3 regions of the Rhizobium sp. PEPV16 genome follow, and region 3 is predicted to be linked to each of the others. Evidence: predicted binding sites of a transcription regulator. Region 3 holds the regulator's gene; each other region holds the start of a gene.
What was found. Region 3 encodes PhoB, which activates phosphate uptake and scavenging genes when phosphate is short. Its sites were predicted from a motif close to TGTCATNNANCTGTCAT; they were not measured.
Positions count from the first base shown of each region.

Region 1: a site for PhoB is predicted at 6,376-6,392, ahead of FY112_RS17240 (DUF465 domain-containing protein). Genes of this name have one in related genera too.
Region 2: a site for PhoB is predicted at 8,498-8,514, ahead of phnC (phosphonate ABC transporter ATP-binding protein). Genes of this name have one in related genera too.

Region 1 is NZ_VSZV01000310.1:21,118-31,448, forward strand. It holds gene FY112_RS17205 (response regulator) at 1-349, opposite strand, end outside; gene FY112_RS17210 (STAS domain-containing protein) at 346-675, opposite strand; gene FY112_RS17215 (chemotaxis protein) at 1,018-2,760, shown strand; gene FY112_RS17220 (tetratricopeptide repeat protein) at 2,845-3,927, opposite strand; gene FY112_RS17225 (thiamine phosphate synthase) at 3,938-4,591, opposite strand; gene FY112_RS17230 (sulfite exporter TauE/SafE family protein) at 4,698-5,462, shown strand; gene FY112_RS17235 (metalloregulator ArsR/SmtB family transcription factor) at 5,630-5,890, shown strand; gene FY112_RS17240 (DUF465 domain-containing protein) at 6,097-6,270, opposite strand; gene FY112_RS17245 (YdcH family protein) at 6,499-6,702, shown strand; gene purE (5-(carboxyamino)imidazole ribonucleotide mutase) at 6,721-7,215, shown strand; gene FY112_RS17255 (5-(carboxyamino)imidazole ribonucleotide synthase) at 7,212-8,288, shown strand; gene ykgO (type B 50S ribosomal protein L36) at 8,452-8,577, shown strand; gene FY112_RS17265 (hypothetical protein) at 8,688-9,323, shown strand; gene FY112_RS17270 (alpha/beta hydrolase) at 9,439-10,331, shown strand, end outside.
Region 2 is NZ_VSZV01000354.1:98,454-108,784, forward strand. It holds gene FY112_RS33360 (ABC transporter ATP-binding protein) at 1-882, shown strand, start outside; gene dapB (4-hydroxy-tetrahydrodipicolinate reductase) at 898-1,722, shown strand; gene FY112_RS33370 (2,3-bisphosphoglycerate-dependent phosphoglycerate mutase) at 1,744-2,379, shown strand; gene phnF (phosphonate metabolism transcriptional regulator PhnF) at 2,419-3,156, opposite strand; gene phnG (phosphonate C-P lyase system protein PhnG) at 3,276-3,752, shown strand; gene phnH (phosphonate C-P lyase system protein PhnH) at 3,752-4,360, shown strand; gene FY112_RS33390 (carbon-phosphorus lyase complex subunit PhnI) at 4,365-5,471, shown strand; gene FY112_RS33395 (alpha-D-ribose 1-methylphosphonate 5-phosphate C-P-lyase PhnJ) at 5,468-6,343, shown strand; gene phnK (phosphonate C-P lyase system protein PhnK) at 6,340-7,116, shown strand; gene phnL (phosphonate C-P lyase system protein PhnL) at 7,141-7,848, shown strand; gene FY112_RS33410 (DapH/DapD/GlmU-related protein) at 7,845-8,462, shown strand; gene phnC (phosphonate ABC transporter ATP-binding protein) at 8,581-9,423, shown strand; gene phnD (phosphonate ABC transporter substrate-binding protein) at 9,498-10,331, shown strand, end outside.
Region 3 is NZ_VSZV01000320.1:17,379-27,709, forward strand. It holds gene pstA (phosphate ABC transporter permease PstA) at 1-357, shown strand, start outside; gene pstB (phosphate ABC transporter ATP-binding protein PstB) at 373-1,188, shown strand; gene phoU (phosphate signaling complex protein PhoU) at 1,233-1,946, shown strand; gene phoB (phosphate regulon transcriptional regulator PhoB) at 2,081-2,764, shown strand; gene FY112_RS20385 (GcrA family cell cycle regulator) at 3,009-3,542, opposite strand; gene FY112_RS20390 (aspartate aminotransferase family protein) at 3,963-5,162, shown strand; gene argF (ornithine carbamoyltransferase) at 5,205-6,119, shown strand; gene FY112_RS20400 (Hsp33 family molecular chaperone) at 6,210-7,202, shown strand; gene FY112_RS20405 (hypothetical protein) at 7,335-7,922, shown strand; gene apaG (Co2+/Mg2+ efflux protein ApaG) at 8,058-8,450, opposite strand; gene FY112_RS20415 (O-succinylhomoserine sulfhydrylase) at 8,733-9,917, opposite strand; SAM riboswitch at 9,960-10,038, opposite strand; gene FY112_RS20420 (2'-deoxycytidine 5'-triphosphate deaminase) at 10,112-10,331, shown strand, end outside.

The DNA of each region.
Region 1 (10,331 bases), on a different contig from region 3:
TCACGATCTTCACCAGGCTTTCCGGGTCGAACGGCTTGGTCAGCCAGCCCGTCGCACCCGCGGCCTTGGCCCGCGCCTTGAGATCGGCGTCCGATTCCGTCGTCAGGAAGATAATCGGAACGCCGGCCTGCCCCGGCAGCTTGCGCAGTTCCTCGATCATCGTCAGCCCGTCCATGACAGGCATGTTGAGATCGGTCACGATCAGATCGAAGCTGCTTCCCTTGGCCGTAGCCAGGCCCTCTGCCCCGTTGACCGCCTCGGTGACGCTATAGCCGGCATTGGTCAGCGTGACCTTGGTGGTCAGACGAATGCTGGCGGAATCGTCGACAGTCAGGATATTTGCACTCATAACGTCACCTCTTTATGCAACCAGAAATTTGCGTCTTCGTGATCGAAGGATTCGATGAAACCTGCGCGTTCAAGTACCTTCAGGACAGAGCCGCTGGCCGGCGAAGAAAGTTTGAACGTCTTTCCCTTGGCTTTTGCTTGGCGGCGCGAGGATTCGATGAGTTGAACGAAACTCAGATCCGCTTCCGCGCCTTCGGGAATGCTGATGATGATTGTATCATTGCTGTGAAATGCATCAGTAAACTTTGAATATAGTTCGTACACGTTGCGAATACTGAGGACGTCCGGCAAATTTATAGATCCGTAATATTGTTTTTGAGTATCCAATGCAGCCTCCTGGGCCAGGGAAATACTTGATGACCCTAAAAGGACTCTCACGGCAGCGTTAATGCAGAGTAAACAGCGGTTGTAGGAAACTGCCGTATAGCGCGTTCCGCGACTCCCAATTCTCATCCGGGATAATTTATATTTTTTCCTCAAAATTTAGAAATAAATAATGTAAAAACAGTATGTTGAACTACCCCGCGCGACAGTGACGCTTTCACCTGCACCCCATCGACATCTTTCGTTAATCACAACGCTGGCGAGTCCCGGCGCGTTTACCGGACGTTTCCATCCTGCTCGTAAAAATAGAGTCGAATTGCCTGTATTTTGAGAAAAGGTATAAAATTGGCACACGCTCTGGCACTATCGAACGCTGTAGCCTACACGTCAGGGCGAGACATCAGCCAGACCCTGGAATCTGCTCGTAGCCAGGTCGAGGAACGTTTCCTCGAAGGCGGCACCGTGCTGCTCTCGGTAATGGATGTCCTCAACCGTCTGTTGAACTCGCTCGAGAGTGTCACCACGGCGCTCGATAACAAGGAGGCGAGCGACACCAGCGCCGATCTCCGCGCCACGGTGGAGAGCCTGATGGCGCTGCCCGTCACCGAGGAAAACCGGCTGCAGGCGCTCGTCTCGCTGGCGCATACCGGCAGGGAGCTGCGCAAGCACGTCGCCGACATGCAGGAGACGATGCGTTATCTGAGAACCTTCGCGGTGACCGTGAAGATCACCGGTGCCGGCCTTGCCGAATTCGCCGGCTTCGCCCAGGAAATCCTGGAGCGCATCTATTCCGGCACCGATGAGGTCAATCGTTTCGCCACGCACCTCGACAGTCTCGACAAGGAGGTCAAGCTCGCCGCCTCCTTTGGCGCCGGTGTTTCCAAGAGCTATGCCGATACTGTTCCGGCCGTCGCCGGAGCCCTGCGAGATGATGCTGCCAAGATCGCCGCACACCGCAAGGATCTCGGCGTCATCGCCCGCGAGGTCCGCGCAATTGCCCGCGCCGTCCAGGGCAAGGTCGCCTCGACCCTGTCTGCCTTGCAGATCGGCGATATCACCCGCCAGCGCATCGAGCATGTGCAGGCCACCTTTTCGCTGCTTGAAGATTTCTTTGCCGGCGAGGATGGCGCCAGACTCGACGCCGGCGCGCGCCAGCGCCTCCAGAACGTCATTCACCATCTGACAGCGGCGCAGATGAGAGACATGTGCGCAAATTTCCAGCGGGATTCCGAAAACGTCGTCAAGACGATCGCAAGTTTCGATCACGACATGCGGGAGATTCTCAAGCTGCGCGATCGGATGAGCGGTGAGAGTGGCGAGGCCGGCGGCAACTTCATGCGCGCGCTGGAATCCAGCGTTTCGGCCGCCCACGAAATCGTCAAGCAGGTCGATACGGCAAGCCGCCAGGCCGACCAGGTGAGCCAGTCGACGATCGGTACGGCCGCCAAGCTCTCCGAAGCGATCGGCAACATCCGCGCCGTCAAGACCGACATTCACTATATGGCGTTGAATACCAACCTGCGCTGCAGCCGGCTCGGCGAGGAAGGCAGGTCGATCAACGTCGTCACCGCCGAACTGCGCATCTTCGCCGGCAAGCTCGACGATTCCGCCGACGCCATCGTCAACGGCCTGCCGGCGCTCGAAGCTGCGGCCGGGCGCGTCGCCCCCGCCACTGATGCCGGAGCCGGCAATCTCGGAGAAAGCCTGACCTCGGCCGTCGGCAATATCCGCTCTGCAGCCAACGTGATGGAAAACGAGCTAAAAGTGCTCGCCGAGAACGGTCGCGAGGTCGCCACCAAGATCAGCCTGCTGATCGGCAAGCTCGATTTCCAGCATAATCTGGGCGAAGCCCTTGCCGGCTGTGCCGATATGCTCGAAGGCGTCGCAGGCACCGATGTCGCCGATATCTCCGATCTCGCTGAGACGATCGCGCCGCTCGACCGCAAGATCTTCAAGCACTATACGATGGTCCAGGAACGCAACATTCATCGCGGCATCATTCCGGCAAGCGAGGACAGCACCTCCGCTCCCGCCGAAACCGCCAAAGCCGAAAACGACGAGGATCTTTTCGCCGATGCGCTTTTCTAAAGCGCGTCGCAATCGTTCAGATTCGCGCTTCGCGCTTCAACCCTTTGTTTTTACGCATGTCGTTATAGCGGCGCTGCGCGGCCGCTATCGCCGCCGGAACTTGTTGGCGGCATCGATCGCCGCCTTCTGCTGGGTGTCCTCGATGCCGAGATAGAAATCCTCGAGCGCCGGATCGGCGAGCCCGGCCCGGCGCGACAGCACGTACCACTTCGCCGCCTCGATCGGGTTGGGCGCCGTGCCGATCGCATTGATATAGAGGTGGGCGAGCTTGTTCTGCGCAGCGACGTTGCCGCCATTGGCGGCAAGTTTCAGCCATTCGAAGCCCTTGACGTAATCCTTCGGCCCGCCGACGCCGTTGACCAGCCAGATACCGAGATCGAGCTGGGCCGTGTCGAAGCCGGCGCGCGCTGCACGCGCCATCCATTCGCGGGCGAGCTTCTTCTTTTCCTCCGGCAGGTCCTTTAGCGTCGCATAGATCTGCGCCACGGCATATTGCGAATCGGCAATGCCCTGCTCGGCCGATTTCTCGTAGAATGGCAGCGCCAGCCTCAGTCCCTTCTCGCCGGGATTGTCGGCGATGAGAAGCTGCGCCCAGTTGAATTCCGCCGAAGGATTGCCGACCTCGGCCGCCTTGCGCATGTAGTCGTCGGCCTTGACCTTGTCACGCGGCACGCCCTCGCCTTCCATCAGGATCAGCGCATATTTGAACATTGCCGCCGCATCGCCGCCTTCGGCCGCCTTGCCGTACCAGAAGGCAGCGTTCTTCACGTCCTTCTTGACGCCGAGGCCCTGCGAGAGGATTTCGCCGATCAACGTCTGCGCCGCCGGATCGCCGAGCTGGGCGCGCGGCAGCGCCTTGTCCATTGCCGTCAGGTAATAACCGCGCTGGAAGGCGCCGTAGGCCTCGTCGATCGGCCCTTTGTAATCCTTCTCCGGCGGCAGGTCCGGCAGCTTCGCGCCCATGCGGTCGAATACGCCGACACCATTGGAGGGCTGCACGCCCGGGCTGGAAGGCCGGTCGGCGCGGAAGGTCGAAGCTGGCCCCGTGCTCGGCTGGGTGATGACGCTGTCCGGCGCCTGCGCCAAGGCAACATTCGGCCCAGCCGCAAGGAAGGCGGCCATGCCGGCGAAGAGATATTTCAAAAGACGGGCGGGCGGGATCGGCATGAGCGCGATTTCAATCCTCAAACCGTGGCGCTTTTTCGTCAAGCAACGCATTGATCTCGGCGACGACGGCCGGCGCCCGGCCGGGCTCGCCGAAGACCGCCAGCCGCATCGCCACGAACTCCGCTCCGGTCTCGGCGACGGCGAGCGCCGAGGCCGGATCGGTGCCGCCCATGACGATGCAGGGAATCTCGATCATCGAAGCCCACCATTCGCCAAGCGCCAGGTTCTTCGGATGCGCCTCCGGCTTGATGTCCCCGTCGAGCTTGCCGAAGAAGATATAGTCCGGCCTGACTTCGCCGATCTCCAGCGCATGGTGCCGGTCGGCCGCGTTGCCGCCGCCGACGATCAGCTTCGGCGCATATTTGTCGATCGCTTCCGAAAGGGCCTCTGCATTGCCGGAAAGGTGCAGGCCGTCGGCCTTCGCCCGGCCTGCGACACGGCTGTCGCCTGCAATCAGCGCGGCGGCGCCAGCGTGCTGGATCAACGGCACCAGCTTTTCGGCATGTTTCTGGAAGGTGCCGTCGTCGAGCCCGTATTGCGGCACGATCACCGAGGCGACATCGCCGCCCTTCAGCGCGTCGGCGACGATCCTTGCCTGTTCATCGGCATCGGCGATATCGGCTACGATGAGCACAAGGCGGCAGCGGTTTTCCGGTTCGGTCATGGAGTCTTTCCGTTTCCTGCGATTCCCCTTGGAAATGAGGGATCCGCACTCGTCTTGTGTGAGTAGTTCCGTTAGACGAGGCTTGCAAGAGGAGGACGTCGAAAGCATGCCGCAGGATTTGTCATTCTACTACGCCGCCGTGCCCGCCGTTCTGCTGGTAGGCCTCGCAAAGGGCGGCATGGGCGACGCTTTGTCGCTGATCGGCTTGCCCTTCCTCGCCCTCGTCGTCTCGCCGGTAGAGGCGGCCGCCATCCTGCTGCCGATCCTGATTTTGATGGACATGATTTCGCTTGTCATCTGGCGCAAGCATGGCGACTGGACGACGCTGAAGATCATGCTGCCGGGCGCCATCTTCGGCATCGCGCTGGGCTGGGCAACCTCGGCGCTGGTTCCGGGCAACATGCTGCGCATCGTCATCGGCGCGGTGACCATCCTCTTCTGCCTGCGCTATTTCTGGAGCAATTTCGGCCCGGCCGCCGGCAAGCTGATCCCGCCGCGCAACCAGCGGCCGGTGGCCGCCAGCCTCTGGGGCACATTTTCCGGTTACGGCAGCTTCGTCGCCCATGCCGGCGGCGCGCCGTTCCAGATCTATGCCCTACCGCTCAAATTGCAGCCACGCGAATATACCGGCACCAGCGTACGCTTCTTCGCGATCCTCAACGCCATTAAGCTGATCCCATATTTCGCGCTCGGCCAGCTCGGCACCCAGAACCTCGCGACCTCGGCAACGCTTCTGCCCTTCGCCCCGCTCGCCACCATTGCCGGCGCCTGGTGCGTGCGCCGCATGAGGCCACAGATCTTCTATCCCTTCATGTATGCAATGGCGCTGATCGCCGCCTTCCTGATCGTGCGCGAGGGCCTTGGCTGGTAAGAGGCCCTACAGCGCCGCGCGTCTCTTCAGACGCGCAAAGGACGCTGTAGCACTTTGAATTGCTGCATAATTCCTTAGATCGATCTCGATTTAAGGAATTTTGCAGCAACACGCTGCAATGCACAATTTCCTTGCTGGCGCGGCCAGTTTGACGTAGCGTTGCCGCCATGTCGAATACCGACCCTTTCTCTGCGATTGCCGATCCGAACCGGCGGTTTCTGCTGGAGGAACTGCGTCGCGCGCCACGGACGGTCAATGAGCTCGCTGAAGGCCTGCCGATCAGCCGTCCCGCTGTTTCACAGCACCTGAAGGCGCTTCTCGACAGCAATCTCGTTTCCGTGACCTCGGAAGGCACCAAACGCATCTACGCAGTCAATAACCGTGGCTTCGACAAGCTCAATTTGTGGCTGGATCAGTTCTGGGCCTGATGCATGTTCCCGTAAGATCTGGGGATACGATGCGAATCATAAGAATGCGATGTGAGACGTGACAGACCCAAAAGCGCCAGCCACGATGCCGGATGCATCGGACTGGCGCAAATATGGTGTCAAATCACCGGTTCTTGCAAATTTTTGGCGGAATGTATGGATTTACCTTGTTGCGCAAGATGATCGCCCGGCGACCCTTGGGAAGACTAGTGGACGGATGACTTAAGACGCTGAATCTCGTCCTTGATGCGCAGCTTGCGGCGCTTGCATTCGGCAAGTTCCGTATCGGAAATAGAGGGAGATGTTCTGAGCGCGTGCAACTCCTCCTCGAGAGCGACATGCTTTTTCTGGAGTGACTCAAGATGAGCTTGAACAGTCATATGACCCTTCCTTCCTCTTACCCTCCCCGGCCAACATCGTCGGGGATCAAGGTGTCAACGGGCGGGACTGTGACATATTTTTGACGGCTTGTCGAAGGCCAAAAGATGAAGACTGCATGGCAATTTCATGATCAAGACTAACTAGCCGTTACCTGTATTTGGTGATAGGAGCTTGCGGAAATCATCGCCAGATCGGACAAGGTCCAAGGACGATAACGGGGAATGTATATGGCCGATCAGGAACAGGCGGAAATCAGGCTCATAGTGGCGCGTCTGCGCCAGGAGCATGAGGATTTCGACGCCGCGATCAACGCCATGATCCAGACCGGATGCGACGCTCTGCGGATCCAGCGCATGAAAAAGAAGAAGCTCGTTATCAAAGACAGGCTCTCCAAGCTGGAAGATCAGATCATCCCTGACATCATCGCCTGAGAGGGAATAGCAGCAACGATGACAGACAGACCACCCGTCGCCATCATCATGGGCAGCCAGTCCGACTGGGAGACCATGAAAAACGCCGCCGACACGCTGGAGGCGCTGGAAATTCCCTATGACGCGCGCATCATTTCGGCCCACCGCACAGTCGACCGGCTGGTCAATTTCGCCAAGGGCGCACGCGCGGAGGGCTTCAAGGTCATCATCGCCGGCGCCGGCGGCGCCGCCCACCTGCCGGGCATGACCGCCGCAATGACGCCGCTGCCGGTCTTCGGCGTGCCGGTCCAGTCGAAAGCTCTGTCCGGCCAGGACAGCCTCCTTTCCATCGTGCAGATGCCGGCCGGTATTCCCGTCGGCACGCTCGCCATCGGCAAGGCCGGCGCAGTCAACGCCGCCCTTCTCGCCGCCGCCGTGCTTGCCCTTTCCGACGAAGAAATCGCCGACCGGCTCGACGAATGGCGCGAGCGCCAGAGTGCTGCCGTCGCCGAATACCCGATGGACGATCTATGACGGCGAGAACGATCGGCATTATCGGCGGCGGCCAGCTCGGCCGCATGCTGGCCATTGCCGCCGCCAGGTTGAATTTTCGCACGGTCATCCTCGAGCCGCAGGCGGACTGTCCGGCCGCCCAGCTCGCCAACCGGCAGATTACCGCCGCCTATGACGATCCGGCGGCACTGGCCGAGCTCGCCGATATCTGCGACGTCGTCACCTACGAATTCGAGAACGTGCCCGTCGCAGCCGCCGAAGCGCTCTCGGCGAGCGTGTCCGTCTATCCGCCGCCGAAGGCGCTGGAAGCCGCCCAGGACCGTCTCGTCGAAAAACGCTTTCTCAATGGCTGCGGCATAACCACTGCCCGCTTCCATGCGATCGACAGCCAGGCCGATCTCGAGACGGCACTGAAGGATTTCGGCGGCCAGGGCGTGCTGAAGACCCGCCGTCTCGGTTATGACGGCAAGGGCCAGAAGGTCTTCCGCTCGGCCGCAGACAGTCCGGATGGCGCCTATGCAGCACTTGGCGGCGTGCCGCTCATCCTCGAAAGCTTCGTGGCCTTCGAGCGTGAGGTCTCGATCATCGCCGCCCGCGCCCCCGACGGTACGGTCGTCTGCTTCGATCCCGCCGAGAATGTCCACCGCAACGGCATTCTCCACACCTCGACGGTTCCCGCTGCGATCTCGGCGCCGGCAGCGGACGCCGCGCGACAATCGGCCGAAAAAATCCTTGCCGCATTGAGCTATGTCGGCGTCATCGGCATCGAATTCTTCGTGCTTGCCGATGGCGGTCTGATCGCCAACGAGATGGCGCCGCGTGTCCACAACTCCGGTCACTGGACGGAAGCCGCCTGCGTCGTCAGCCAGTTCGAGCAGCATATCCGCGCCGTTGCCGGCCTGCCGCTCGGCAATGCCGAGCGCCATTCCGACTGCGTCATGCAGAACCTGATCGGCGACGATATCCTTGCCGTTCCCGACTGGCTGCGTCGCCCCGATACGCTGGTTCATCTCTATGGCAAGACCGAGTGGCGCCCCGGCCGCAAGATGGGCCACATCACCGCGTTGACGCCGAAATCTCCGGTTTTGGCCTGAGAAAACACCCCTGTGCCTTGGGAAAAACACCTGCATGCGGTTGACACGGAAAAGGTGACGGGGTATCTGCTCCCCACCTAAACAGCGCGCCCGATGGCGCGCTTTTGATTGTTAAAGATACGGGCGAATGTGAATTCCCCCATAGAGATCGCGGATCAGAAAAATGAAGATCAAGAATTCGCTCAAGTCGCTCAAGGCTCGTCACCGTGACAACCGTCTGGTTCGCCGCAAGGGCCGCATGTACATCATCAACAAGCTGAACCCGCGCTTCAAGGCTCGTCAGGGCTGATTTCGCGCGTCGGATCGCCCTGCGCATGAGATTGCGCGGGCATATATATCCGGTGGGTCGCTGCGGTGATCACGTCAAATTTGTTTGATCTTCGGCGCTGGCGGGCTAATATGTCCGCCATGCGCTTTTTTGCTTTGACATCAGCGGCGCTGCCGCTCGCTCTCATTCTCGTCACCTCCTCCTTTCCGGCCGCCGCCGCGGAAAAGCCCGCCGCCGCGGCGAAAAAGGACGTCATCGTCGAGCAGACGGATGTCAACAATTCGCCGAAGCAGCACCTCGACCAGCTCTTCAGCCAGCTGAAGCGTGAACGCGATCCCGAAAAGGCTAGCGGCATCGCCAATGAAATCCGGATGGAATGGAACGATTCCGGCAGTGCTACCGTCAATCTGCTGATGCAGTGGGCCGACAAGGCGATTGAGGAAAAGCGCAATCCGGCGGCCCTCGATTTCCTCGACGAGGCGATCGCGCTGAAGCCCGATTATGCCGAAAGCTGGAACCGCCGCGCCACGCTGAATTTCGTCATGGGAAATTATCGCAAGTCGATGTCCGACATCGAACGTGTGCTCGATCTCGAGCCGCGCCATTTCGGCGCGCTCTCCGGCATGGCGGCGATCCTCAGCAATTCCGGCAACGACCAGCTGACCTTGAAGGCTTGGGAGCGTTTTCTCGATATCTATCCCGCCGAACGCACCGCGCAGGAACAGGCCAACACGCTTGCGGAAAAACTTGCCGGCAACCGCACCTGATTTCCCGGTCAGCGATCTTGACGTCGGATCACGCCGCACAATTTTAGACTTTAGTGGGAACGATGTGGCGGTTGTCCGCCGCAGGGCCGTCCCGCAAATATCGGTCGTTGAGATCATGCTTGCAGAAGTTTCCGCTCTTCTCGCCCCCCTCGCCGCCGCCATCGGTTACTCCACTTACAAGGCGCGGCAATTCGAACACGCCTATCCGAATATCGGCGAACTGACGGATGTCGGCGGCTATCGCATGAATGCCGTCCACATCAAGCGTCCCGAAAATGCGGATCTGCCGGCGCTGGTCTTCATCCACGGCGCCAGCGGCAATCTGCTCGATCAGGTCGTCGCCTTTCGTGCCGCGCTCGAAGGCCGGGCGGAAATGCTCTTCGTCGATCGCCCCGGTCATGGCTATTCCGAACGCGGCGGACCCGAAAACGCCATCCCCTCCGGCCAGGCCGATGCGATCGCCAGACTGATGGAGAAGCGCGGCATCGAGAAGGCGATCATCGTCGGCCATTCCTTCGGCGGCGCGATCACCGCCGCCTTTGGCCTGCGCCATCCTGACAAGACTGCCGGCCTGCTCTTCCTCGCGCCCGCCACCCATCCCTGGCCGGGCGGCATCGACTGGTACTATCATGTCGCCACGATACCGGTCGTCGGCTGGCTCTTCACTCACGCAATCGTCGTGCCGCTCGGGCTGAGACGGCTGGAGCGCGGCACGCTGAATGTCTTCCGCCCCAATCCGCGCCCGGCCGACTACATCGAAAAAACCGGTCCGTCGCTGGTGCTGCGCCCCAGCGCCTTCCACAACAACGCCGCCGATTTCAAAAGATTGCTCGCCTATGTGAAGGAGCAGTCGCTGTTCTATTCACAGATCACGGCGCCGACCGTGATCATAACAGGCGACCGCGACGAGATCGTCTGGGAACACCTGCATTCGCGCGGCCTTGCCCGCGATATATCAGGCTCCGAGCTCATTACCGTCAGCGGCGTCGGCCACAAGCCGGATTACCT
Region 2 (10,331 bases), on a different contig from region 3:
TATGACCCGGCCCGCCGGCTTGCCCGCCTGCAGGTGCAGATGGAGCGCGCCGTCGTGAATGCGCGGATGATCTATGAACTGCTCGACATGGAACCGCGCCAGCGCGACCTGCCGGATGCCCGGCCGCTGACGGTGACGCAGGCAAGGATCGAATTCCGCAATGTTTCCTTCGCCTACGGCAATGAGAGCGTGCTTAGCGGCGTCAGTTTCACCGCCGAGGGCGGCGCGACCACTGCGCTGGTCGGTCCCTCCGGCGCCGGCAAGTCCACCGTGATCAGCCTCATTCCGCGCTTCTACGATCCGCGCGAGGGCGAAATCCTGATCGACGGACAGGACATCGCCCACATCACCAAGAAGTCGCTGCGTCAGCAGCTCGCCTATGTCTCGCAGCAGCCCTATCTGTTCGAGGGCACGATCCGCGACAATATACGCTATGGCCGGCCGGAAGCGACCGATGCCGAGGTGGAAGAGGCCGCCCGGCTTGCCTATGCGCATGACTTCATCTCGGCACAGCCGCAGGGTTACGAGACACCGGTCGGCGAAAACGGCGTGACGCTTTCGGGCGGCCAGCGCCAGCGGCTATCGATCGCGCGCGCTTTGGTGCGCAATGCGCCGATCCTGCTTCTCGACGAGGCGACCTCGGCCCTTGACACCGAATCCGAGGCGGCCGTGCAGAAAGCGCTCGACGAAGCGATGAGCGGACGCACCGTCGTCGTCATCGCCCATCGGCTTTCGACCGTGGTGCGCGCCGACAAGATCGTCGTCATGCAGCAGGGCCGCGTCGTCGAGGAAGGCAATCACGAGACGCTTGCGAAGGTCAGCGACGGTCTTTACGCTCGCCTCAACAACCTGCAGAGGCCTTCGGCCTCCGATTCAAACTGACCTGGTGAGACTGACATGAGCGATGCTGCGATGAAACTGGTGGTGGTCGGCGCAGCAGGACGCATGGGGCAGACGCTGATCCGGCTCATCCATTCCATCGAGGGCGTGAGCCTGCATGCCGCGGTCGAGCGCGCCGGCTCGCCCTTCGTCGGTAAGGATGCCGGCGAGATCGCCGGTCTCGGCCCGACCGGTGTCATCATCGGCGACGATCCGCTCAACGCTTTTCTCGATGCCGAAGGCGTGCTCGACTTCACCTCGCCTGCCGCAACGGTGGAATTTTCAGGCCTCGCCGCGCAGGCCCGCATCGTCCATATCATCGGCACGACGGGCTGTTTACCCGACGACAATGCCAAGATCGCCGCGGCGGCCCGCCATGCGCGCGTCGTCAAGTCAGGCAATATGAGCCTCGGGGTCAATCTGCTCGGCGTGCTCGCAGAGCAGGCAGCGCGTGCGCTTGATCCTGTCGACTGGGATATCGAGATCCTGGAAATGCACCACAAGCACAAGGTGGACGCGCCTTCAGGCACAGCCCTTCTCCTCGGCGAGGCCGCGGCAAAAGGGCGCGGCATCGATCTTGCCTCGAAATCGGTCCGGGTGCGCGACGGCCATACGGGCGCCCGCGAGGCGGGCACGATCGGCTTTGCGACGCTGCGCGGCGGCTCCGTCATCGGCGAACATTCCGTGCTTTTTGCCGGAGAAGGTGAAATCGTCACCCTGTCGCACAGTGCGGCCGACCGCTCGATCTTTGCGCGCGGCGCCATCAAGGCGGCGCTCTGGGCGCGTGACAAGAAGCCGGGTCTCTATTCCATGCTCGACGTGCTCGGGCTCTCTTCCTCATAACGATACTACGGAGGCAAATTCATGAGCGGTACCCTCGTCCTCGTTCGCCACGGCCAGAGTGACTGGAACCTGAAGAATCTCTTCACCGGCTGGAAGGATCCCGATCTGACCGAGCTCGGTATCCAGGAAGCTAATGCAGGCGGTGCCGCACTCGCGGACTACGGGATCAAATTCGACGTCGCCTACACCTCGGTGCTGGTGCGTGCGCAGCACACGCTGAAGCTCATCCTCGACAAGGTCGGCCAGCCCGATCTCCTGACGATCCGCGACCAGGCGCTGAACGAGCGCGACTACGGCGACCTCTCCGGTCTCAACAAGGACGATGCGCGCGCCAAATGGGGCGAGGAACAGGTGCATATCTGGCGCCGTTCCTATGACGTGCCTCCTCCCGGCGGTGAAAGCCTGCGTGACACCGGCGCCCGCGTCTGGCCCTACTACCTCACGGAGATCTTGCCGCGCGTGCTCAGGGGCGAGAAGGTGCTGGTTGCCGCGCACGGCAATTCGCTGCGCTCGCTGGTGATGGTGCTCGACAAGCTCAGCCGCGAAGGCGTGCTTGCCCTCAACCTCGCGACCGGCGTGCCGATGGTCTACACGCTGAAGGCGGATTCCACTGTCGCGTCCAAGGAAGTGCTCGGCGACATGTCGGGCGCACATTGATCTCAGCTGATCTTTCCCCGCTTCGGCGGGGAAAGGCGCTCAATTTTCGATGGTGAACTGTACCCGGTCGGCCGCGAAGCGGCTGATCGAATATTGCACCGGCACACCCTCAAGATCGGTATTCATCGCCTTGGCGATCAGCAGGATCGCGCCGGGGGTGAGTTCGAGGTCGGCCATATCGGCTGCACTGGCATGGGCTGCCGTCACCTCGGTCGTCGCCCGGACGTAATCCGGCAGGCCGAGTTCGGCGAAAGCCTTGGTGATCGATTCCCCCGTCCGGTAAGCCTCACCGATACCGGCAAAGCGCTTGGCGGGAAACCAGCTCGTCGCCCTTGAAACCGGCCGCTTATCTGCCTGGCGCAATGTTTCCAGGCGGATCACCTGATCTCCTTGCTTCAGGCCCAGCCAGCGGGCGATCTCGGCACTCGCCTCCTCCTTCGCCTCATCGAGCAGAAGGCCGCGCATTTCACGCGCCTGATCGCCGATGCCGGCGGTGAAACGCGTGCGCCGGGTGATCGGGAAATTCAACCGCTCCTTGCGCTCGATCAGCGTGCCGCGGCCTTGTACCGCACGGACGATCCCCTCCTGGGCGAGCGCCGCCAGCGCGCTGCGCACCGTATGCCGGTTGACGCCGAATTGCAGCGCCAGCATGGTTTCCGGCGGCACCATTCCCGTTTCGTCATAGGCTCCGTTGCTGATCGCCTCGCGAATCCGATCGGCGATCTGGCGCCAGAGCGCCACGCCGGTTTGCCTTTGCACCTGCTTCAATCCCGCCATTCCACCCCTGCCCTGCCATTTCACGCCGACGATGTCACACGCTTGTCACGACATCGATTTAGAGCTAAGTGTATCTTGTATGGTTGTCTATATCAATAGACATTTTAAGGGAAGCGGCGATGATATCAGCGGACAGGACAGACGCTGCGTCACAGACGGCATCCGGGCGCAAACGCGCCGCCGATCTGCTGGCGCGGGCGGAGCGCAGCGAACTCTTGGCAGTCTTCGATGCGCTGCCGGAAAAGCCTGTGGCCCATCCGGTGCGCGGACCGGAAACCGGGCTGGTGATGGTGCGCGGACGCATCGGCGGCGGCGGCGCTCCCTTCAACCTGGGGGAAGTGACCGTGACGCGAGCGACCGTCCGGCTCGACTCCGGCTCGGTCGGCCATGCGCAGGCGCTCGGCACCGACCGTGAAAAGGCCAGGCTTGCGGCGATCTTCGACGCGCTCTGGCAGGAGGAGGCGACGCAGGGTTTCGTCGAACAGGCCCTGCTTTTACCGATCGCCGAGCGGATCGCCGATGCCGAACGCCGCAAGGCGGACGAGACGGCGGCAACCCGCGTCGATTTCTTCACCATGGTGCGGGGAGACAACTGATGGGCCTGAGGACAGAAGCTCTGACCGGCGGCTTTGCCGAGCCGGTCTTCCATGCCCAGAGCGTCTTCAAGATGCTGATGGACGGCATGGCGCGCCCCGGCACGATCCAGACCGTTCAGCCCGATGTCGCTCCGCCGGCACCGCTCGGCATCGCCGCCGGCACGATCGCGCTGACGCTTTGCGACCACGACACGCCCGTCTGGCTTTCCCAGGGACTGGCGAGATCCGCCGTGCCGGAGTGGCTCGGCTTCCATACCGGCGCGCCGTTGACCACCGAAAAAGCCGAAGCGCGCTTTGCCTTCACCGAGGCCGGCACCGCACCTTCCTCCTTCGGCCTCTTTGCATCAGGTACGCAGGAATATCCCGACCGCTCGACGACCCTCATCGTCGAACTCGCCGAACTCGAGGGCGGCCGCAGGCTGGCGCTGATGGGTCCCGGCATCCAGAGCGTGGCGGAGATCGCGCCTATCGGCCTGCCGGAGACCTTCCTGCGGCTCTGGACCGAGAACCGCGCGCTCTTTCCGCGCGGCGTCGACATCGTGCTGACGGCGGGTAAACGCTTCCTCTGCCTGCCGCGCACCACCAAGATCACAGTAACGGAGATCTGAGCTCATGTATGTCGCCGTCAAGGGTGGCGAGACCGCCATCGCCAATGCCCACCGCCTGCTCGCCGACCGCCGCCGCGGCGACCGTTCGCTGCCGGCGATCGGCATCGAACAGATCGTGGCGCAGCTGGCGCTCGCCGTCGACCGCGTCATGGCCGAGGCCTCGCTTTTCGACCGTACGCTCGCAGCCCTTGCCATCCGCCAATCGCGGGGCGACATGATCGAGGCGATCTTCCTGCTGCGCGCCTACCGCACGACGCTGCCGCGTTTCGGCTATTCCAGGCCGCTCGACACGGCTGATATGACGATCGAACGCCGCATCTCGGCGACCTACAAGGATCTGCCGGGCGGCCAGCTTCTCGGCCCCACCTTCGACTATACCCACCGCCTGCTCGATCCCTCCCTGCTTTCGGACGAGGCGGTCGAGACGCCCGCTCAACGCGCCGCCGAAACCGGCCGCGTCATGCGCGTCTCCGAGATCCTCGGCGAGGAAGGCCTGATCGAGGCCGACGGCGACATGCCGGAAGATCACGAGATCGGCGATCTGACCCGCGAGCCGATGGAATTCCCGATGACCCGCGACTTGCGCCTGCAGGCGCTTGCCCGCGGCGACGAGGGCTTCCTGCTGGCGCTCGGTTATTCCACTCAGCGCGGCTATGGCCGGAACCACCCCTTCACCGGTGAAATCCGCATCGGCGACGTCGAGGTAGAATTCGACGTGCCGGAACTCGGCTTCGCCGTCTCGCTCGGCACCATCCAGATCACCGAATGCCAGATGGTCAACCAGTTCAAGGGTTCGGCCAAGGCGCCGCCGCAATTTACCCGCGGCTACGGCCTGGTCTTTGGCCAGAGTGAGCGCAAGGCGATGGCGATGTCGCTGGTGGACCGGGCTCTTCGCGCCGAAGAGCTCGGCGAGGATATCACAGCGCCGGCACAGGACGAGGAATTCGTCATCTCGCACTCCGACAACGTCCAGGCGACGGGCTTCGTCGAGCACCTGAAGCTTCCGCATTATGTGGACTTCCAGGCCGAACTCGATCTCGTCCGCCGCATGCGCCGCGAATTCGAAGCCGCCCGCAACGGTGGCGAAGACATGAAGGAAGCCGCCGAATGACCGATCTGGCCAGCTACAACTTCGCCTATCTCGACGAACAGACCAAGCGGATGATCCGCCGGGCGATCCTGAAGGCAATCGCCATTCCCGGCTATCAGGTGCCCTTCGCCTCGCGCGAAATGCCGATGCCCTATGGCTGGGGCACCGGCGGCGTGCAGGTGACGGCCTCGATCATCGGACCGGACGACGTGCTGAAGGTCATCGACCAGGGTGCCGACGACACGACCAACGCCGTTTCCATCCGCGCCTTCTTCCAGAAGGTCGCCAATGTCGCGGTGACGACGCATACCAAGGATGCGACGATCATCCAGACGCGCCACCGCATTCCCGAGGAAAAGCTCGAGGCGGGCCAGGTGCTCGTCTACCAGGTGCCGATCCCCGAGCCGCTGCGCTTCCTCGAGCCGCGCGAGACCGAGACCCGCAAGATGCATGCGCTCGAAGAATACGGCCTCATGCATGTGAAGCTCTACGAGGACATCGCCCATAACGGCCGCATCTCGCGGACTTACGCCTATCCGGTGAAGGTCCATGGCCGCTATGTCATGGACCCGTCGCCGACGCCGAAATTCGACAATCCGAAGATGCATATGTCGGACGCGCTGCAGCTCTTCGGCGCCGGACGCGAGAAGCGCATTTATGCGGTCCCGCCCTATACCAACGTCGTCAGCCTGGACTTCGAGGATTACCCTTTCGATATCCAGCGCTTCGACAAACCCTGCGCCCTTTGCGGCGCCGAGGAAGTCTATCTCGACGAAGTGGTTCTCGACGACAAGGGTGGGCGCATGTTCGTCTGCTCCGACACCGATTATTGCGAAGACCGCCGCGCGCACGGATATGCCGGCGAAATGCTGGCCCGGGAGGCTGCAGAATGAGCGATACTCCGCTTCTCAAAGTCCGTGACGTTTCGAAATTCTACGGCAACCGTATCGGCTGCCGCGACGTCTCCTTCGAGCTCTGGCCCGGCGAAGTGCTCGCCATCGTCGGTGAATCCGGCTCCGGCAAGACGACGCTGCTCAACTGCCTCTCCACTCGGCTGCTGCCGAGCACCGGCAGCGTCGAATATCACATGCGCGACGGCAGCTACCGCGACCTCTATCGCATGAACGAGGCCGAGCGGCGCTTCCTGATGCGCACCGACTGGGGCTTCGTGCATCAGAACCCGGCCGACGGCCTGCGCATGACGGTCTCTGCCGGCGCCAATGTCGGCGAACGGCTGATGGCGATCGGCGACCGGCACTATGGCAAGATCCGTGCCTCGGCGATCGACTGGCTCGAACGCGTCGAGATCGACGCCGACCGCATAGACGACCAGCCGCGCGCCTTTTCCGGCGGCATGCGCCAGCGATTGCAGATCGCTCGCAACCTCGTCACCGGCCCGCGCCTCGTCTTCATGGACGAGCCGACCGGCGGCCTCGACGTCTCGGTGCAGGCGCGACTGCTCGACCTCGTGCGCGGCCTCGTCAACGATCTCGGTCTCTCGGCCATCATCGTCACCCACGATCTCGCCGTCGCCCGCCTCCTCTCGCACCGGATGATGGTGATGAAGGACGGCTACGTCATCGAACACGGGCTCACCGACCGCGTGCTCGACGACCCGCGCGAACCCTACACGCAGCTGCTCGTTTCCTCGATCCTGCAGGTCTGAGGCCCGAAACCAAGGAAGAAGAATATGGCAACGCCCCTCGTCGTTTCCGAAGTCTCAAAGAGCTTCACCATGCACCTGCGCGACGGCATCAAGCTGCCCGTCGTCTCCGATGTCGCCTTCTCCGTCGCATCGGGCGAATGCGTCGTCCTCGGCGGCCCATCGGGCATCGGAAAGAGCTCGCTGCTCAAGATGATCTACGGCAATTATGCCGTCGACACCGGCCAGATCCTCATTCGTCACGACGGACGCATCATCGATCTCGCTTCCACCGATCCGCGCACCATTCTTAACGTCCGCCGCAATACGCTCGGTTATGTCAGCCAGTTCCTGCGCACCGTGCCGCGCGTCGCGGCGATCGACGTGGTTGCCGAACCGCTGGTGGCACGCGGCGAGGACGCCGTCACGGCACGGGAAAAGGCGGGCGCCCTGCTTGCCAGGCTCAATCTGCCGGAAACGCTCTGGCAGCTTCCGCCCGCCACCTTCTCCGGCGGTGAGCAGCAACGCGTCAACATCGCGCGCGGCTTCATCACCGAGCACACGATCCTGCTTCTCGACGAACCCACAGCCTCGCTCGATGCCAGGAACCGTGCCGTCGTCGTCGGCATGATCGCGGAAAAGAAGAAGGCGGGTGTGGCCCTTCTCGGCATCTTCCACGACGAGGAAGTGCGCGAAGCCGTCGCCGACCGCATCCTCGACGTTCAGCAGTTCTCACCCAGAAAGATCGCTGCATGAGCCGCAAGCTTGGTATCGAGCCTTACTTTCATGAAACGGCATCCGTCAGCGATTCCACCTTCGGGCGCTATACCGAGGTCTCGGAACGCTGCCGCATCAGCGAGGCCACGTTCGGCGACTATTCCTACATCATGCAGGATGGCTCCGTCTGGTGTGCGACGATCGGCAAGTTCGTCAATATCGCCGCCGCCGTGCGCATCAACGCCACCAACCATCCGACCTGGCGCGCGACACTGCATCATTTCACCTATCGCGCCGCCGACTACTGGCCGGACGGCGATATGGAGACGGACTTCTTCGCCTGGCGGCGCGCAAACCGCGTGACGATCGGCAACGACGTCTGGATCGGCCACGGAGCGACGATCCTGCCGGGCGTCAACGTCGGCAATGGCGCGGTGATCGGGGCCGGCGCCGTCGTATCAAAGGACGTCGCGCCCTATACGATCGTCGGCGGCGTACCGGCCAAACTCATCCGCGAGCGCTTTCCAACAGAAGTCGGCGAACGGATGGACAGGCTTTCCTGGTGGGACTGGGAGCACGAGCGGCTGCGCCAGGCGCTCGAGGATTTCCGCAACCTTGACGCGGAAGATTTCCTGTCCCGCTACGGCGATTAAAACCCCCGATATAGTGGCTGAGAATTGTGACAGGACTTACACAAATATGACATGCGAGGTTCATCAAGCGGGACTAATGCGAAGCTGATCAAGGCATGGATTGCAAGGGAAGAGCATGATGTTCGAGCTGAAGAATGTCACACGTCGTTTCGGAAAAAAGCTCGCTGTCGATTCCGTCACGCTCGACATTCCTCAGGGCCAGATGGTCGGCATCATTGGCCGCTCCGGCGCCGGCAAGTCGACGCTGCTGCGCATGATCAACCGGCTTCAGGAGCCGAGCTCCGGCTCCGTTCATTTCGCTGGCGTCGAGGTCTCCGGGCTTCGCGGTCAGGCGCTGCGCAACTGGCAGCGCGACTGCGCGATGATCTTCCAGCAGTTCAACCTGGTGCCGCGCCTCGACGTTCTCACAAATGTCATGCTTGGTCGCCTCAACCACCGCTCGACGCTTCTGAGCCTGCTCAACATCTTCACGCGCGAGGAACGCGTGCATGCGATCGCAGCACTCGAACGCCTCGGCATCGAGCAGACGGCGCTGCAGGCAGCCGGCACGCTTTCCGGCGGCCAGCAGCAGCGCGTGGCGATTGCCCGCGCGCTGATGCAGAACCCGAAAATGGTTCTTGCCGACGAACCGATCGCCTCGCTCGATCCGCTGAACGCCAAGATCGTCATGGATGCGCTGCGCGATATCAACGAACGCGAGGGCATCACCGTCATCACCAACCTTCATACGCTCGATACCGCCCGCAACTATTGTGAGCGCATCGTCGGCATGGCCGGCGGCCGCGTCGTCTTCGACGGCCAGCCTTCGGAGCTGACCGCCGAAGCGGTGAAGGAAATCTACGGGACCGACAAGGATGGCGCCGGCATCGACGAAACGCTGACCTCGACCAGCCTCGAATCCAAGCGCCGCGCCGAGAATGTCTCATCCGGCAGGGTGGCCAAAGCAGCCGCCGTGCACTGACCCGTTTCCGGCCGACGGGGACAACGGTCGGAAAAATAACTGACAAACAAACCATGTCACAAAAGGAGACTTCCATGTCTGCATTCCGCAAGATCATGATGGCAACCATCGCCGTCGCCGCCGTCGCCGGCAATGCTGCTGCCCAGGACGTCAAGGTCCTCCGCATCGGTCTCGATGGCGGTGAAAACGAAGCCGACCAGGTTCGCCGCACCGAGTGCGTCAAGCCCGGCCTGATCGCTGCCACCGGCGTTTCTGAAGTTCAGCTCTTCCCATCGCCGAACTACAACGGCGTCATCCAGGGTCTCCTTGGCGGTACGATCGACCTCGCCGTCATGGGCGCCGCCTCTTACGCCGCGGTCTATATCAAGGATCCGAACGCCGTCACCCCGGTTCTGACTACCAAGCAGGCAGACGGTTCGACCGGCTACTACTCGATCATGGTTGCCCGCAAGGACTCCGGCATCAAGACGCTTGCCGACGCCAAGGGCAAGAAGCTCGGCTTCGCCGATCCGGACTCTACCTCCGGCTACCTTGTTCCTAACGTTGCCCTTCCGAAGGACACCGGCGCACCAGTCAAGCAGTACTTCGCTGAAACCGGCTTCGGCGGCGGCCACGAGAACCTCGTTCTCGGCGTTCTCGACAAAAAGTTCGATGTCGGCACCACCTTCGGTTCCGGTCAGGGCGACTGGGCGCAGGGCTACTCCTCCGGCAATCTGCACCAGATGGTCACCAAGGGCCTGCTCGACATGGACGATATCGTCGAAGTCTGGAAGTCGCCGCTCATCCCGAACGGTCCGCTGATGGTTTCCCAGAAGCTGCCGGCCGACCTTCAGAAGAAGGTTACCGCCTACTTCGCCGAACTGCCGAAGACAGACAAGAGCTGCTTCGAATCGTTCACGGGCGGCGGC
Region 3 (10,331 bases):
TCGATCCGCGCCGCAGCGCTCGGCCTTGGCGCTTCGAAGATGCAGATGGTGTTTCACCATGTGCTGCCGCTCGCCATGCCGGGCATCCTGACCGGCACGATCATCGGCCTGGCGCACGCGCTCGGCGAAACCGCGCCGCTGCTCCTGATCGGCATGGTCGCCTTCGTCGCCAATGCGCCGACGACACCGCTCGATCCCTCGACGGCTCTGCCCGTACAGGTCTATATGTGGGCCAACGAGGCAGAACGTGCCTTCGTTGAGCGTACTTCGGGTGCCATCATCGTCCTGCTCCTGTTCCTGATCGTCATGAACATGGGCGCCATCCTCTTGCGTCGTCGCTTCGAGCGCCGCTGGTAAACGGAGTTACACATCATGAACATGTTGACGGAAGCTGCAGTTGAAAAGGCGCTGGATCAGAAGATGAGCAACGTCCCTTATAAAATGATCGGAAAGGATGTCTCGGTTTACTACGGCGAGAAGCGCGCGCTTTTCGATGTGAACCTGAACGTCCGCGAAAACACCGTAACCGCTCTGATCGGCCCGTCCGGCTGCGGCAAGTCGACCTTCCTGCGGTGCCTCAACCGCATGAACGATACGATCGACGGCTGCCGCGTCACCGGCAAGATCACGCTTGATACCGACGATGTCTATGATCCCGATATTGACGTCGTCGAACTTCGCGCCCGCGTCGGCATGGTCTTCCAGAAGCCGAACCCGTTCCCGAAGACGATCTATGAAAACGTCTCCTACGGCCCGCGCATCCATGGCCTTGCCAAGTCGAAGGCCGACCTCGACCAGATCGTCGAGACCAGCCTGCAGCGCGCCGGCCTCTGGAACGAGGTCAAGGACCGCGTGCATGAATCCGGCACCGGCCTGTCGGGCGGTCAGCAGCAGCGCCTCTGCATTGCGCGTGCCGTCGCCGTCAGCCCTGAAGTCATCCTGATGGACGAGCCCTGCTCGGCGCTCGATCCGATCGCCACCGCCAAGGTCGAGGAACTGATCCACGAGCTGCGCGAGAACTACACGATCGTCATCGTCACCCACTCCATGCAGCAGGCCGCGCGTGTCTCGCAGCGCACCGCCATGTTCCACCTCGGCAATCTCGTCGAGGAGAACGACACCGACAAGATGTTCACCAATCCCGACGATCCGCGCACCCAGGACTACATCATGGGTCGCTTCGGTTGATTTTGGCGACACCAAGCCTTCCCGTTATTCGAGGATAAAGCCCCATGGCATCGACACATATTTTTTCTGCCTATGATGATGATCTGAAGTTCCTGTCCAGGCGGATTTCCGAAATGGGCGGCCTGGCCGAGCAGATGGTCAGCGAAGCCGTCCGCGCCCTCGTCAACGGCGATACCGCGCTGGCGCAGAAGGTCATCTCGGACGATGTGATCCTCGATCACGCCGAACGCGAAATCGGCGACAAGGCGATCGTTACCATCGCCCGCCGTCAGCCGATGGCCTCGGACCTGCGTGAAATCATGGGTTCGATCCGCATCGCCGCCGATCTCGAACGCGTCGGCGACCTCGGCAAGAACACCGCCAAGCGCGTCATCGCCGTCCAAAGCACCGGCGTTCCCCGTAAGCTCGCCCGCGGCCTCGAGCATCTGTCCGAGCTGGCGCTCGTCCAGCTCAAGGAAGTGCTCGATGTCTACACCAATCGTTCAGCCGACAAGGCGAATGCGATCCGTGAACGCGACAACGAGATCGACGCGATGTACACCTCGCTGTTTCGCGAACTCCTGACCTATATGATGGAGGATCCGCGCAACATCACCAGCTGCACGCATCTTCTCTTCTGCGCCAAGAATATTGAGCGCATCGGCGACCATGCCACCAACATCGCCGAGACGATCTTTTACATGACGACAGGCGCACAGCCGGAAGGCGATCGTCCGAAGGATGACAGCGCCAACACCGTCGGCGCGGTCACGGAATAACCGCCCGCATAGTTAGTTGCGTGCGCGCCCGTCCGGGGCGCGCAAAGAGGTCGCAGCGAATTTCTGAATTTGCGCAGGATGAATTGCTTAAATCACCCCTGATTTAAGGATGATGCGCGAGGAGACCGACACGCATGATCCCGAGAGTTGCAGTTGTTGAAGACGAGGAAGCCCTCAGCGTGCTTCTTCGCTACAATCTCGAAGCGGAAGGCTTCGAGGTCGATACCATCCTTCGTGGCGACGAAGCCGAGATGAGGCTTCAGGAGCGCACGCCCGATCTTCTCATCCTCGATTGGATGCTGCCGGGTGTCTCCGGCATCGAGCTCTGCCGGCGCCTGCGCATGCGGCCTGAAACCGAGCGCCTGCCGATCATCATGCTGACGGCGCGCGGCGAAGAGAGCGAGCGCGTCCGCGGATTGTCGACGGGCGCCGACGATTATGTCGTCAAGCCCTTTTCGACCCCCGAGCTCGTTGCCCGCGTCAAGGCGATGCTGCGCCGCGCCCGCCCCGAGGTGCTGTCCACGGTGCTGAAATGCGGTGACATCGAACTCGACCGTGAGACCCATCGCGTCCATCGCAAGACCCGCGAAGTCCGCCTCGGCCCCACCGAATTCCGCCTGCTGGAATTCCTGATGTCGTCGCCGGGCCGGGTCTTCTCCCGCTCGCAGCTGTTGGATGGCGTCTGGGGCCACGATATCTATGTCGACGAGCGCACCGTCGACGTCCATGTCGGCCGCCTGCGCAAGGCGCTGAATTTCTCCAACATGCAAGACGTCATCCGCACCGTCCGCGGCGCCGGGTATTCGATGGAAGCCTGAGGGCTTCCATCTGAGCCTGCTGACAAAGCCCTTGCAAAACCTGCGACGTCATCCTCGGCCTTGTGCCGAGGATCTGCGTACGCCAAATTAAGCATTTGAAAATAAAGGTTTTTCCCTCAAGCAATTGGGGTGATCAGATGCTCGGCACAAGGCCGAGCATGACGGAGGGAAACCTCAGCTCCCATCTACGCATAAAAAAACGGGCCACTCGGCCCGTTTTCTGCATTCTGACGATGGTTGTCGTTCAGCTTGCCCGCGCTGCCGCCCGGCGGCGTTCATTGACCGGCTGGTAGGCGAGCTTCTGGTGATAGGCGCAATAGGGCGAATTGTCGGGGGATTCGCAGCCGCAGAAATGGAAGTCGTCCTTCAGCGGATCGCCGACCGGCCATTTGCAGGTGCGTTCGGTCAGTTCCGTCAGGCCGAGGCGGCGCGAAATCGGCACCACCACGTTGCCTCTCGGCACGTATTCCATTTCCTCGATCGTTTCGATCTCGATCTCTTCCTTCAGCATCGTCGCGCCCTGCTGGCGGGTAACGGTGCGGGTCGTGATCCGGGAGGCGTAGTTCGGTGCGCGCGGCGCCGATGTGTTGCGCTTCGGCGTTCGCGCCGCGGTGTTGGTGCCGCCGGCCTTGGCACGGCCGGGAAGGCACAGCCGGTGCACTTTGCCGATGACCGCGTTTCTGCTGACCCCGCCAAGTTGTGCCGCGATCTGGCTGGCGCTCAGTCCTTCGGCCCAAAGCTTCTTGAGTTTCTCGACCCGCTCGTCTGTCCAGTTCATGCCCTGTCTCCACCTTTTGCGTTGGTGATGGCAGAATCCCTCACCGTTGTCCCGGGAGCTCCGAAACAAGAAACGCTTGATCAATTTTGGTGACTAGTTCCGCCGCATGCAGTCTAGTAATTGATCTTTAACCTAGTGTGAGGCTGACTCCGTGACAAGAGTCGCATGAATCCGGATGAATCGAATTCGTAGTTTTCCCCAACTTGCTGCCCCTGCGTGGCATTTCTGCAATAATGCCTGTTGAAGACCGAAAATGCCGCTGTACACCTGTGCTGCATACGCTAAGGGCGCCGTTTTGTTGACATTGCAGCGCGAAAAGGAAATAGTGCCAGTCGCCGCCGCAAGGCGGCATTTTTAATTTTTCGGGCCTGGTTTCCTTAGCCGGAGTCATTGCCCACCAACTTTGATGGAGATCGCGCCATGGCTGAAGCCGCGCCGCTTTATGACACCTATTCTCGTGCCCCGCTGCGGTTCGAGCGAGGCGAGGGCGTATGGCTGATCACCGAAAGTGGCGAGCGATATCTCGATTTCGGCGCCGGCGTCGCCGTCACGTCAGTCGGCCACAGCAATCCGCATGTGGTCGGCGCATTGAAGGAGCAGGCCGACAAGGTCTGGCACCTGTCGAACATCTATGAGATCCCCGGACAGGAGCGTCTGGCAAAACGCCTGACCGACGCCACCTTCGCCGATAAGGTGTTCTTCACCAATTCGGGTGCCGAGGCGCTCGAATGCGCGATCAAGACGGCGCGCCGCTATCAGTTTTCCAAGGGCCATCCCGAGCGTTTCCATATCATCACCTTCGAAGGCGCCTTCCACGGACGGACGCTGGCGACGATCGCTGCCGGCGGCCAGGAGAAATATCTCGAAGGCTTCGGCCCCAAGGCGCCGGGTTTCGATCAGGTGGCTTTCGGCGATATCGAAGCGGTCCGCGCCGCGATCACCGAGGCGACGGCCGCCATCCTCATCGAGCCGGTGCAGGGCGAAGGCGGCGTCCGTCCTGCCACGCCTGAGTTCATGAAGGCGCTTCGCCAGCTCTGCGACGACAACGGCTTGCTCTTGATCCTCGACGAGGTCCAGACCGGCGTCGGCCGCACCGGCAAGCTCTTTGCTCATGAATGGTCGGGCATCACCCCCGACATCATGGCTGTCGCCAAGGGCATCGGCGGCGGTTTCCCGCTCGGCGCCTGCCTTGCCACGGCCGAGGCCGCCTCCGGCATGAAGGCCGGCACGCATGGCTCGACCTATGGCGGCAATCCGCTTGCCATGGCCGTCGGCAGCGCCGTGCTGGACATCATCCTTGCTGATGGCTTCCTCCAGCATGTGCGCGACGTAGCACTTGTCTTCCGCCAGGGCCTCGCCTCGCTGAAGGATCGTTATCCCGATGTGATCGAGGATGTGCGCGGCGAGGGCCTTTTGCTCGGCATCAAGGCTGCCGTTCCCTCAGCCGAACTGCTGCAGGCGATCCGCGCCGCCCATCTGCTCGGCGTGCCCGCCGGCGACAACGTCATCCGCCTTCTTCCGCCGCTCGTGGTCACCGCCGAGGAAGCCCGCGAGGGCCTTGCCCGCGTCGAACGCGCCGCCGAGAGCATTCGCGCCTCCAAGGTCAAGAAGACGGCTTGAAGAGATTGCCGCCTTCGGGCGCAGCACAGGTAAGAAGACGATATGAGCCCTAAACATTTCCTCGATCTTTCGGCAGTCACATCAGCCGATCTCAGAACCATCATGAACGATGCGCTTTCCCGCAAGCAGGCCTTCAAGGCAGGCCAGGGCGACAAGCCGCTCGCCGGCAAGATGCTGGCGATGATCTTCGAGAAGCCGTCGACGCGCACCCGCGTCTCCTTCGATGTCGGCATGCGCCAGCTCGGCGGTGAAACGCTGTTCCTGTCCGGCACCGAGATGCAGCTCGGCCGCGCCGAGACGATCGGCGACACCGCCAAGGTGCTGTCGCGTTATGTCGATGCGATCATGATCCGCACTACCGAGCATTCGCGGCTGGTCGAGCTGGCCCAGCATGCGACCGTGCCTGTCATCAATGCGCTGACGGATGACACCCATCCCTGCCAGATCATGGCCGATATCATGACCTTCGAAGAGCATCGGGGCCCGATCAAGGGCAAGACCATCGCCTGGACCGGCGACGGCAACAATGTGCTGCATTCGCTGGTCGAGGGTGCCGCGCGTTTCGGCTATCGCATGAACATGGCCGTCCCCCTTGGCTCGGAGCCCAAGGATCACTATCTGAACTGGGCCCGCAATGAGGGCGCCGAAATCATGCTCTGCCATGATGCCGACCGTGCGGTCGCCGGCGTCGATTGCGTGGTGACCGATACCTGGGTCTCCATGAATCAGGAACATCGGGCCCGGGGTCACAATGTCTTCCAGCCTTATCAGGTCAACGCGGCCTTAATGGCGAAAGCCGGCAATGATGCATTGTTCATGCATTGCCTGCCCGCTCATCGCGGTGAGGAAGTGACAGACGAAGTGATCGACGGTCCGCAATCCGTGGTCTTCGATGAAGCGGAAAACCGTCTTCATGCGCAGAAGTCGATTCTTGCTTGGTGCCTGGGCGCGATCTGAACCATAATCGGACGTCGCGAGAGACAGACTCGCGACCGCGTGAGCGAAGGGCACGCTGGCCCATCGCTCTGAAACTAGGAGTTAAAAGCCATGGCAGAAGCTGCAGCCGCCCTGGGCCAGTTTGATTTCGCCGGCGATGACCATGTCGTCCCCTTCCAGGTGGAAGGGCTGGATGTGCGCGGCCGCGCCGTTCAGCTCGGCCCGATGCTCGACGCGATCCTCGAGCGTCATCACTATCCCGCACCCGTTGCCCGGCTGCTTGCCGAAGTCGTCGTGCTGACGGTGCTGCTCGGCACCTCGCTGAAGTTCGACGGCAAGTTCACGGTGCAGACCAAGGGCGACGGCCCGGTCGATCTTCTCGTCGCCGATTTCTCGACGCCGGAAAATGTCCGCGCCTATGCCCGTTTCGATCAGGCGCTGCTCAACAAGGCGATCGAGTCAGGCGAAACCGAGCCGGAGCAATTGCTCGGCAAGGGCATTCTCGCCTTCACCATCGACCAGGGCAAGTTCAGCCAGCCCTACCAGGGCATCGTTCCGCTCGACGGCACCACGCTGGAAGATATTGCCGGCGTCTATTTCCGCCAGTCGGAGCAGATCCCGACGCGCGTCCGTCTTGCCGCGGCCGAACTCTTCGACCGTGACGATGCCGGCAAGCCGCGCCATCGCTGGCGGGCAGGCGGCCTCGTCGCCCAGTTCCTTCCGGAAGCGCCGGAGCGCATGCGCCAGCCGGATCTCCACGGCGGCGACGGCGACACCGGCAGCCGCCCGCACGGCGAGGACGATGCCTGGCTCGAAGCGCGTTCGCTGGTCGAGACCATCGACGCCGACGAACTCACCGATCCGCTGGTCGGCACCGAGCGGCTGCTGTTCCGCCTGTTCCACGAGCGCGGCGTGCGCGTCTACGAACCGCGCGCGGTTTTCGACCGCTGCAGCTGCTCGCGGGACAAGATCAAGGGCGTGCTCAAGGGCTTTTCGGCCGAGGAGATCGAGGCCAGCCAGGAAGATGGCGAAATCGCCGTGACCTGCGAATTCTGCTCGACCACCTACCGCTTCGAGCCGGCCGAGCTTCAGCCGGCGGAATAGGCGCGGTTAAGGACACGCACAGCGAACAATAAAAGATTAGCGATGATGCAGCACGGTGACTCGACTTCGCGTAGTCACTGTGCACCTATTCTGTTTCATTGGTTCTGGCCTAAGAAAGCGGATGGGGCGTTGATGCGACTTTTGTTTTTTGTACTCGCGCTCATAGCTGCGATGCCACCAGTGAGCTTGGCTGATGACCAGACAGTCCCATGGAAAGAGGTCGGGGGCTGGAGCGTGGCTGTCGACCCGACTTTAGACAATGGCTGTTTTGTTCTGACTTCCTTTGATGACGACACCATTTTTCGTCTTGGCTTCAATTTCCGCAAAAAGGACAACCCTCTTTACATTCTGCTCGGAAACCCAAACTGGAAATCCTTGGAGAAAGGTAAGCATTATCCCATCGAACTCTCGTTCGACCAGTCTAAACGGACGGCTGATGCGAGAGGTCTGGATCTCGATGGCCTCAAATCATTATGGATTGATTTCGAGGATCCCGACTTGATTGAGGAGTTCGCTGGTAAACTGAGTTTCCGCGCCAGCTTTGGAGGAAAGCAGATTGTGGCTCTCGGTTTGAAAGATTCCGCCAGTGCAGCGGATGAGTTGCTCGCCTGCCAAAAGGCGGTAAACGATGCGGTCGCAAAACATCCGGCGCCGCCACAATCAAAAGATCCGTTCGAAGCAAAGCCAGGCACCCAGGCCTCGGATCCTTTTGACCTTTAGTAGATTGACGACTGGGCAAGCCCGAGGATCTACGACCGAGGGTACGGCGTCCATGTTGGTACTGACTGGATGGCTGCAGCCGGCCGGATCCACGCGCCGTGCTTGCACTGACGAAACGACCGCGAACCTACGCTCTCAATTGAGCACGCGCAGCAGCCCAGGCGAATCCAGCGAGAAGGCGGGGATGTCGACATCGAACATCTCGCCATCGTCCGTTTCCATCTGGTAATGGCCGAACATCAGCCCTGAGGGCGTGTCGAGCGGGCAGCCGGAGGAATATTCGTAGGTGTCGCCGGGGCTGAGCCGCGGCTGCTCGCCGACGACGCCGGGGCCGGTCACCTCGTCCACCTGGCCGTTCTGGTCGGTGATGTTCCAGTAACGATTGACCAGCCGAACGGCTATGTTGGAATTGTTGCTGATGACAATCCGGTAACCCCAGACATAGCGATCGTCTTCCGGATCGGATTGCTCCTCCAGATAGAACGGCTCGACGACTACTTCGATCTCTCTTGTGAGGGCGCGATACATGCCTTGCACCTTAGTCAAGATATGTTACCCGTATCTTATAAGAGGCCCTGCCCGTCAAGAAACGGAACAATTATCATCGCTGAAATGGCTGTGATCCGAAGGCTTTTCGATCGTTAAGCCTAATTGTCAGTGTTAATTCGGTTTCGGAACGCCGCGGCGAGCGAACTTGTTCCCCCGGTCTCACCTTGGTGAGATCCGGCCTCACCCAGTGAGGTCCGGCACGGCCTCACCTTGGTGAGATCCGGCCGAACCCGGGTGGGGTCCGGCCGCTCTGGCTGTCGATCAGGCCGAAACCTTGGCAAGCGCCCGCGCGAAATCCTCGATCAGGTCGTCTGTATCCTCGATGCCGGCCGAAAGGCGGACCGTGCCCGGAGAAATGCCGAGTTCGGCGCGCGCCTCTTCGGTCAGGTTCTTGTGCGTCGTCGTTGCCGGATGGGTGATCAGGCTCTTGCTGTCGCCGAGATTGTTGGAGATCTTGATGATCTCGAGCGCGTTCTGCAGCGCGAAGGCCGCATCCTTGCCGCCCTTCAGCTCGAAGGCGACCAGCGTCGAGCCGCCGGTCATCTGCTTGGCGATGATATCGGCCTGCGGATGGTCCTTGCGGCCGGGATAGATCACCTTGGCGATCTTGCCTTGCTCGGCCAGGAAATCGGCGATCTTTGCCGCATTCTCCGTCTGCTGGCGCACGCGCAGCGGCAGCGTCTCAATGCCCTTCAGCAAAGTCCAGGCGTTGAACGGCGACATCGCCGGCCCGGTATGGCGGAAATAGTCGTGCAGGTTCTCGTCGATCCATTCCTTGTCCGAAAGCACGACGCCGCCGAGGCAGCGGCCCTGTCCGTCAATATGCTTGGTGGCGGAATAGACGACGATATGGGCGCCGAGCTCCAACGGCTTCTGGAAGAGCGGTGTGGCGAAAACATTGTCGACGACGACCTTGGCGCCGATCTGGTTGGCGAGCTTGGCGACGCCTGCGATATCGATCACTTCGAGCGTGGGGTTGGTCGGGCTTTCCAGGAAGAACACCTTGGTCTTCGGCGTGATCGCCTTTTCCCAGTTCGCCAGATCCCGGCCGTCGATCAGCGTGCAGTCGATGCCGTATTTCGGCGCCAGCGTCTCGACGACCCAGCGGCAGGAGCCGAACAGGGCACGCGCCGCGACGATATGGTCGCCTGATTTCAGCTGGCAGAGGATCGCCGCGGTGACGGCGGCCATGCCGGAAGCGGTGGCGCGGGCGTCTTCAGCGCCTTCGAGCATACACATGCGCTTTTCGAACATGTCGTTGGTGGGGCTGCCGTAGCGGGCGTAGATGAAGCCCTCCGTCTCGCCTTTGAAGCGGGCTTCGGCCGCCTCCGACGTCTCGTAGACGAAGCCTTGGGTGAGATAGATTGCCTCGGACGTCTCGCCATATTGCGAACGCAGCGTGCCACCGTGAACGAGTTGGGTTGCCGGGCGCCAGGTCTTGCTCATGCCATCACCTTCACATAACAAAAAAACCGGTCGCAAAAGCAGACCGGTTTCAACCCGGTCTTTTTAGCCACTTGTTTAACGTGGCTGCAAGCCGACCGGCCAAATCACCACGGGATAATTCTGCAATACTGCTGTTAGCTGCTTGCGTCAATTCCCCGAGTTTGGTTTTGTCGGCGGCAAATGATGGATGAGGCATGATGGCTCGCGAAACGGGAATTCTGGCGGATCGCGCGATCTCCGCGCTGTTCGAAACGGGGCGTCTGATCTCCGAACGGGAGCTGGACCGCGACCAGATCCAGCCGGCAAGCCTCGATCTGCGCTTGGGCGCCAAGGCCTTTCGCGTGCGCGCCAGCTTCATGCCCGGCCCCTCGCATCTGGTGTCCGACAAGCTCGACCGGCTGAGCCTGCACGTGA